One region of the Enterobacter sp. N5-15 genome, then DNA from elsewhere that is predicted to be linked to it. Evidence: predicted binding sites of a transcription regulator. Region 1 holds the regulator's gene; each other region holds the start of a gene.
What was found. The regulator PhoB, encoded in region 1, activates phosphate uptake and scavenging genes when phosphate is short. The targets are predictions, from matches to a motif close to CTGTCATAAAACTGNCNNAT.
Positions count from the first base shown of each region.

Region 1 (2,272 bases):
AAGCTCACCAGATGGACGGATTTGGCCTTGCCCGTCTCGTCAAAGCTGAGCGAAACAGGCGAGCCGCAGTAGCGGATGTGCTCGCTGCCGCCGACGATCTGCGCCCGGTGAATGTGTCCGAGCGCAATGTAGTCGGCTGGCGGGAAGTTCTGCGCCGGAAAGGCGTCCAGCGTACCGATATAGATGTCACGTACGGCGTCACTTTTACTGGCCCCGACGGTGGTGAGATGCCCGGTCGCAATCACCGGAATCGGCTGGTCGCCGCGCAGGGCGCAGGCATCGGCGTGCTGCTGGTGATAATAGTCGGTGATGGCCTGTAACAGATGCTGTTGCTTTTCGCCGCCGGAAAGTCCCGCCTGGCTTTGCACAATATCGCGCGGACGCAAAAACGGAATGGGGCACAGCACCGCCCCCGGCGTGCCGTCGCGTTTTTTCAGGATCTGCGGGGCGTGCCCGGCGCTGGCGACGACGGTAGTATTGAGAAATGCCAGGATGTCGCGGGATTCATTCAGCGTCGCGACGGAATCGTGGTTACCGGCGACAATCACCAGATGACAGCCGGTTTGCTGCAGATTCACCACGAAGCGGTTGTACAGTTCACGCGCATAGCTGGGGGGCGAGCCGGTATCAAAGATGTCACCCGCCACAATAATCGCGTCCACCTCGTGCGTCCTGGCCGTTTCCAGCAGCCAGTTCAGGAAGGCTTCATGTTCAGCCGCACGGCTTTTGCTGTAAAAATTTTGACCCAGATGCCAGTCCGAAGTGTGAAGTATGCGCATAGCTGATCCGTGGCAAAAAAGAGAAAGCAGGATTATAAACGTTCAGAGACGGGAAAATAACCGCTGTAATAAAACAACGGTTTGCCCGTTATCGTGGTACTGTTTTTCATAAATCTGTCATAAATCTGACGCATAATGGCGCCGAATTACAAACTTGTAACTTAAATAAGATAAGACAGGGCAAAGTATGGCGAGACGTATTCTGGTCGTAGAAGATGAAGCTCCAATTCGTGAAATGGTGTGCTTCGTGCTCGAGCAAAACGGCTTCCAGCCGGTTGAAGCGGAAGATTATGACAGCGCAGTGAACCAGCTGAATGAACCCTGGCCCGATCTGATTCTGCTGGACTGGATGTTGCCCGGCGGCTCCGGACTGCAGTTTATCAAACACCTGAAGCGCGAGGCGCTGACCCGCGACATCCCGGTTGTGATGCTCACGGCGCGCGGAGAAGAAGAGGATCGCGTTCGCGGTCTGGAAACCGGCGCGGACGATTACATTACTAAACCGTTCTCCCCAAAAGAGCTGGTTGCCCGCATTAAAGCCGTGATGCGCCGTATTTCGCCGATGGCGGTGGAAGAGGTGATTGAGATGCAGGGGCTAAGCCTTGACCCCACCTCACACCGCGTGATGACCGGTGAAAATCCCCTCGACATGGGGCCTACCGAATTTAAACTCCTGCACTTCTTTATGACCCACCCGGAACGCGTGTACAGCCGCGAGCAGTTGCTGAATAACGTCTGGGGAACTAACGTGTATGTCGAAGACCGGACGGTTGACGTACATATTCGCCGCCTGCGAAAAGCACTGGAACTGAGCGGCCACGATCGCATGGTGCAGACGGTCCGCGGCACGGGTTATCGTTTTTCTACCCGTTTCTGAACAATGACAGGAGTGTGACGCGTGCTGGAACGTCTGTCATGGAAAAGGCTCGTCTTTGAACTGATCTTATGCTGTATTCCGGCCTTCCTTCTGGGGGCCTTTCTTGGACACCTGCCGTGGTTTCTGCTGGCGTCGGTCACCGGGCTGCTGATCTGGCATTTCTGGAACCTCCTGCGCCTCTCCTGGTGGCTGTGGGTTGACCGAAGTATGACGCCGCCGCCGGGAAGCGGCAGCTGGGAGCCGCTGCTGTACGGTCTGCATCAGATGCAGATGCGTAATAAAAAGCGTCGCCGCGAACTGGGAAGCCTGATTAAGCGTTTTCGCAGCGGTGCAGAGTCGCTGCCCGATGCCGTTATTCTGACGACCGAAGAAGGGACAATCTTCTGGTGTAACGGCCTTGCACAACAGCTGCTGGGCCTGCGCTGGCCCGACGATAATGGTCAGAATATCCTCAACCTTCTGCGCTATCCCGAGTTCACGCAGTATCTGAAAACGCGTGATTTTACCCGCCCGCATAATCTGAAGCTCAATAATGGTCGCCATCTGGAAATCCGCGTGATGCCCTACAGCGATAAGCAGTGGCTGATGGTGGCGCGCGATGTCACCCAGATGCACC
Region 1 is NZ_CM170150.1:1,022,388-1,024,659, forward strand. Features, by position in the region: gene sbcD (exonuclease subunit SbcD) at 1-779, opposite strand, end outside; gene phoB (phosphate response regulator transcription factor PhoB) at 967-1,656, shown strand; gene phoR (phosphate regulon sensor histidine kinase PhoR) at 1,678-2,272, shown strand, end outside.

Region 2 (2,272 bases), 2.3 Mb from region 1:
AACGAACACGTTCGCCACCGCGATGTACCACAGCAGCTTGTTCGGCAGGACGTACTTCATGAAGATCTGTTTTGCGGTCAGCTCTTCCTCGTGCTCCTTGCTGTAATCATCCGGATAGTCGTTTTTGTACTCTTCAATCGGCGGCAGGCCGCAGGACTGCGGCGTGTCGCGCATCAGCGCGAAGGCGATAATCGCCACGACGATGGCGCCGAAGGCAGGCATATACAGCGCAGCGTGCCAGTCGTTGAACCAGGCCATACCCAGCAGGAACAGCAGCGGCGGAATACCGCCACCCACGTTATGCGCGCAGTTCCACACCGACACGATGCCGCCGCGCTCCTTCTGCGACCACCAGTGCACCATGGTACGTCCGCACGGCGGCCACCCCATCCCCTGGAACCAGCCGCAGAGGAACAGCAGCACGAACATGACGGCAATGCTGGACGTCGCCCACGGCACAAAGCCCATGAACAGCATGACCGTGGCCGCCAGGATCAGGCCGGCGGGCAGGAACACGCGCGGATTCGAGCGATCCGATACGGAACCCATGATGAATTTGGAAAAACCGTAGGCGATTGAGATCCCCGACAGCGCGAACCCCAGATCGCCGCGGGAGAAGCCCTGCTCCACCAGATACGGCATGGCGAGCGCAAAGTTTTTACGTACAAGGTAGTACGCCGCGTACCCGAAGAAGATCCCCAGGAAGATTTGCCAGCGCAGGCGGCGGTATAGCGGATCAATTTCTGCCTCTGGCAGACGCGCCCGATGCGGCGCAGGTTTGAAGATACTGAGCATAACAGCCTCCGTGGCCTTGAATTGAATGAGCAGGTGGCTCGCACCTGAATTCCAGAGGCGGGGATGTTAAGAAATCACGGTGATTGTTACTGTGAATCAACGCACAGATTGTTACAGAAATATGACAGAATGCGCAAAAAAGCGCATGAAATCACGTTTCACTTTCGAATTTCGCGCGTTTATGTTCGAAATCAAACAAACCACACTATTGATATGGCTAAATGATAAAAAAACGAACATAGAGGGTAAACAATGACCATTCACGATCCTCGCTACAGCGATGTGATAATCATTGGCGGTGGCGCAACCGGCGCCGGGATCGCACGCGATTGCGCCCTTCGCGGCTTAAGCGTCACGCTGCTCGAGCGCCATGATATCGCCACGGGCGCAACCGGACGCAACCACGGCCTGCTGCACAGCGGCGCGCGGTACGCGGTGACCGACGGTGAATCCGCGCGCGAATGTATTGCTGAAAACCAGATCCTCAAGCGTATCGCCCGCCACTGCATTGAGCCGACCGACGGCCTCTTTATTACCCTTCCCGAAGATGACCTCGCCTTTCAGGACACCTTTATTACCGCCTGCACTGCAGCAGGCATTCAGGCTGAGGCCATGGACCCGGCGCTGGCGCGGCGGCTGGAACCGTCGGTTAACCCGGCGCTTATCGGCGCGGTGAAAGTGCCTGACGGCACCGTTGACCCCTTCCGCCTGACCGCCGCCAATATGCTGGACGCTCGCGAGCATGGCGCGCACATCCTGACCGGGCACGAAGTGACCGGGCTTATCCGCGAGGGGAATCGCATCTGCGGCGTGCGGATCCTTGATACGCAATATAACGAACACAGCGAGCTGTATGCCGCCGTTGTGGTTAACGCGGCGGGGATCTGGGGGCAGCGCATCGCGGAATACGCGGACCTGTCGGTGCGCATGTTCCCGGCGAAAGGCTCGCTGCTGATCCTCGACCACCGCATCAATAACCACGTGATTAACCGCTGCCGCAAACCGTCCGATGCCGATATCCTCGTCCCGGGCGACACCATTTCGTTAATCGGTACCACCTCAACCCACGTGGACTACAGCGAGATTGACTACAACCGCGTGACCGCCGAAGAGGTCGACATCCTGCTGCGCGAAGGGGAAAAACTGGCCCCGGTGATGGCCCAGACGCGTATTCTGCGCGCCTACGCGGGCGTGCGTCCGCTGGTCGCCAGCGATAACGACCCGAGCGGGCGTAACGTCAGCCGGGGCATCGTGCTGCTCGATCACGCCGAGCGCGACGGCATGGACGGGTTTATCACCATTACCGGCGGCAAGCTGATGACCTACCGCCTGATGGCCGAGTGGGCGACCGATGCCGTCTGCCGCAAGCTGGGCAATACCGAACGGTGCGTGACGGCAGAGCAAGCCCTGCCCGGCTCGCGTCAGTCCACCGAAAAAACGCTGCAAAAAATTATCTCTCTGCCCGCGCCGCTGCGCG
Region 2 is NZ_CM170150.1:3,273,758-3,276,029, forward strand. Features, by position in the region: gene glpT (glycerol-3-phosphate transporter) at 1-795, opposite strand, end outside; gene glpA (anaerobic glycerol-3-phosphate dehydrogenase subunit A) at 1,048-2,272, shown strand, end outside.
Region 2: the regulator PhoB is predicted to act here: its motif matches at 904-923, upstream of glpT (glycerol-3-phosphate transporter).

Region 3 (2,272 bases), 1.8 Mb from region 1:
CTAACGGGTTATGGCGTGCTTGTGGGAAGCACCGAGAACGCAGCCGGGTTAGGAATTCAGTGTAAATATTTAACGGCACAGGGCGTGAGCACTGCGCAATATCTGCATACTGAAAGCGGGATCGTGGGCTTAACCCACTGTCCGGTCCTGCGTAAGACATCCGTCGTGATTGATAATGGCTAATCAGCCGGGTAAATGATCGACAAAAAACGCCGCATCTGTTGCGGCGTTTTTTTATGCAAACAGAGATTAGAACGGGTAGTCGTGATACCCCATCTGTTCAGAAATCTTACGTGCGGCAGTGTGCAAAATAGCCACATACTCATGCAGACGCTCTTCGGAGAAGCGTAAGGTTGGGAAGGAGATACTTAAGCCCGCGATCACCACGCCAAAACGGTCAAACACCGGAACGCCGATGCAGCGCAGCCCTTCTTCCTGCTCTTCGTTATCTTCGCCATACCCCTGCTCGCGTACGCGATCGAGCACCGTTAACAGCGCGTCCGTGCTGGTAATGGTTCGTGAGGTACTTTGCTTGTATTCTACGCCTTCGAGGATCTGCTTCACTTCCTCACGATCGCGCCACGCCAGCAGAACCTTACCAATGGCGGTACTGTAGAGCGGGTTGCGACGACCAATGCGCGAATACATGCGCAGATTGTACATGGAGTCGATTTTATGGATGTAAACAATGCTGTCTTCATCCAGCGCGCCGAGATGGATGGTCTCTTTGGTCAGGCGAGAGATTTCACGCATCTGAATATCGGCGCTGCGGATCAGGTCAACGTTTTGTAGCGCACGGGCACCCAGCTCAAACAGCTTCAGCGTCAGAGAGTATTTTTCAGATTCGCCTTCCTGGGCAACGTAGCCCAGCGACTTCATGGTTTGCAAAAAGCGATATACGGTGCTTTTTGACATCATCACGCGCTGCGACAACTCTGTAATACCTATTTCACGCTCTTCTCCCAGCGCCTGTAAGATGCCAAACACCTTCAGCACGGAAGAAACAGAATCTGGCTGTTTATCCAAATCCGCAATAGCCATTTACCACCTCATAGAGAGTGTTTTATAAAAATCAGAACCGGTTTTTATTATAAGTTCCCGTCATGTCACCTGCAATCAATCCGCGTTTACTTCGTTACAAATCTGCGACATATCGCGGCTGTAACAATGCTAAAATAGTTACCCTGAGAATAATTTCACGCTGAGCTTTTTTAATCCTAATGGAAAAGACCCTTTCCGATGGCCTGCCTTTACCCCAGCGGTATGGCGCTATAGCGACCATCATTATCGGTATCTCAATGGCCGTCCTTGACGGCGCAATCGCAAACGTCGCCCTGCCAACCATCGCCAGCGACCTGCACGCCTCTCCCGCCAGTTCGATATGGATTGTTAACGCCTATCAGATTGCGATTGTGGTTTCCCTGCTCTCGTTCTCTTTCCTGGGCGATATGTTCGGTTACCGTCGGGTGTATCAGTGCGGTCTGGTGGTTTTCACCTTCACGTCCTTGCTATGCGCCCTTTCAGATTCACTGCATACCCTGACGCTTGCCCGCATTGCGCAGGGGTTTGGCGGCGCGGCGCTCATGAGCGTAAACACGGCGTTGATCCGCTTAATTTATCCGCAGCGTCATCTGGGGCGCGGCATGGGGATAAACTCGTTTATTGTCGCCGTCTCTTCCGCCGCCGGGCCTACCATTGCGGCGGCGATCCTTTCCGTTGCGTCATGGCAATGGCTGTTCGCCATTAACGTGCCGCTGGGTATCATCGCCATCTTCTTTGCCCTGCGCTTTCTTCCCGCTAACGGGCCTAAAAGCACCATGCCGCGCTTCGACGTGGCGAGTGCGGTGATGAATGCCCTGACCTTTGGCCTGCTGATTACGGCGCTGAGCGGCTTTGCGCAGGGACAGTCTCTGATGCTTACCGGCGCGGAGCTCATCGCCCTGCTGGCGATCGGTTTCTTCTTTGTTCGCCGCCAGCTCACACTCCCTGTGCCCTTACTGCCGGTCGATCTGCTGCGTATTCCCCTCTTTTCCCTCTCCATTTGCACGTCAGTCTGCTCGTTCTGCGCCCAGATGCTGGCTCTGGTTTCTCTGCCCTTCTTTCTGCAGAGCGTGCTAGGACGTTCAGAAGTGGAGACCGGCCTGCTGTTAACTCCCTGGCCGCTGGCGACAATGGTGATGGCGCCGCTGGCAGGTTACCTGATTGAACGCGTCCATGCCGGTTTATTGGGAGCGTTGGGGCTGGCGGTGATGGCGACAGGCCTTTTCGCGCT
Region 3 is NZ_CM170150.1:2,853,272-2,855,543, forward strand. Features, by position in the region: gene AC2TE5_RS13570 (YobH family protein) at 1-183, shown strand, start outside; gene kdgR (DNA-binding transcriptional regulator KdgR) at 250-1,041, opposite strand; gene AC2TE5_RS13580 (MFS transporter) at 1,221-2,272, shown strand, end outside.
Region 3: the regulator PhoB is predicted to act here: its motif matches at 1,133-1,152, upstream of kdgR (DNA-binding transcriptional regulator KdgR).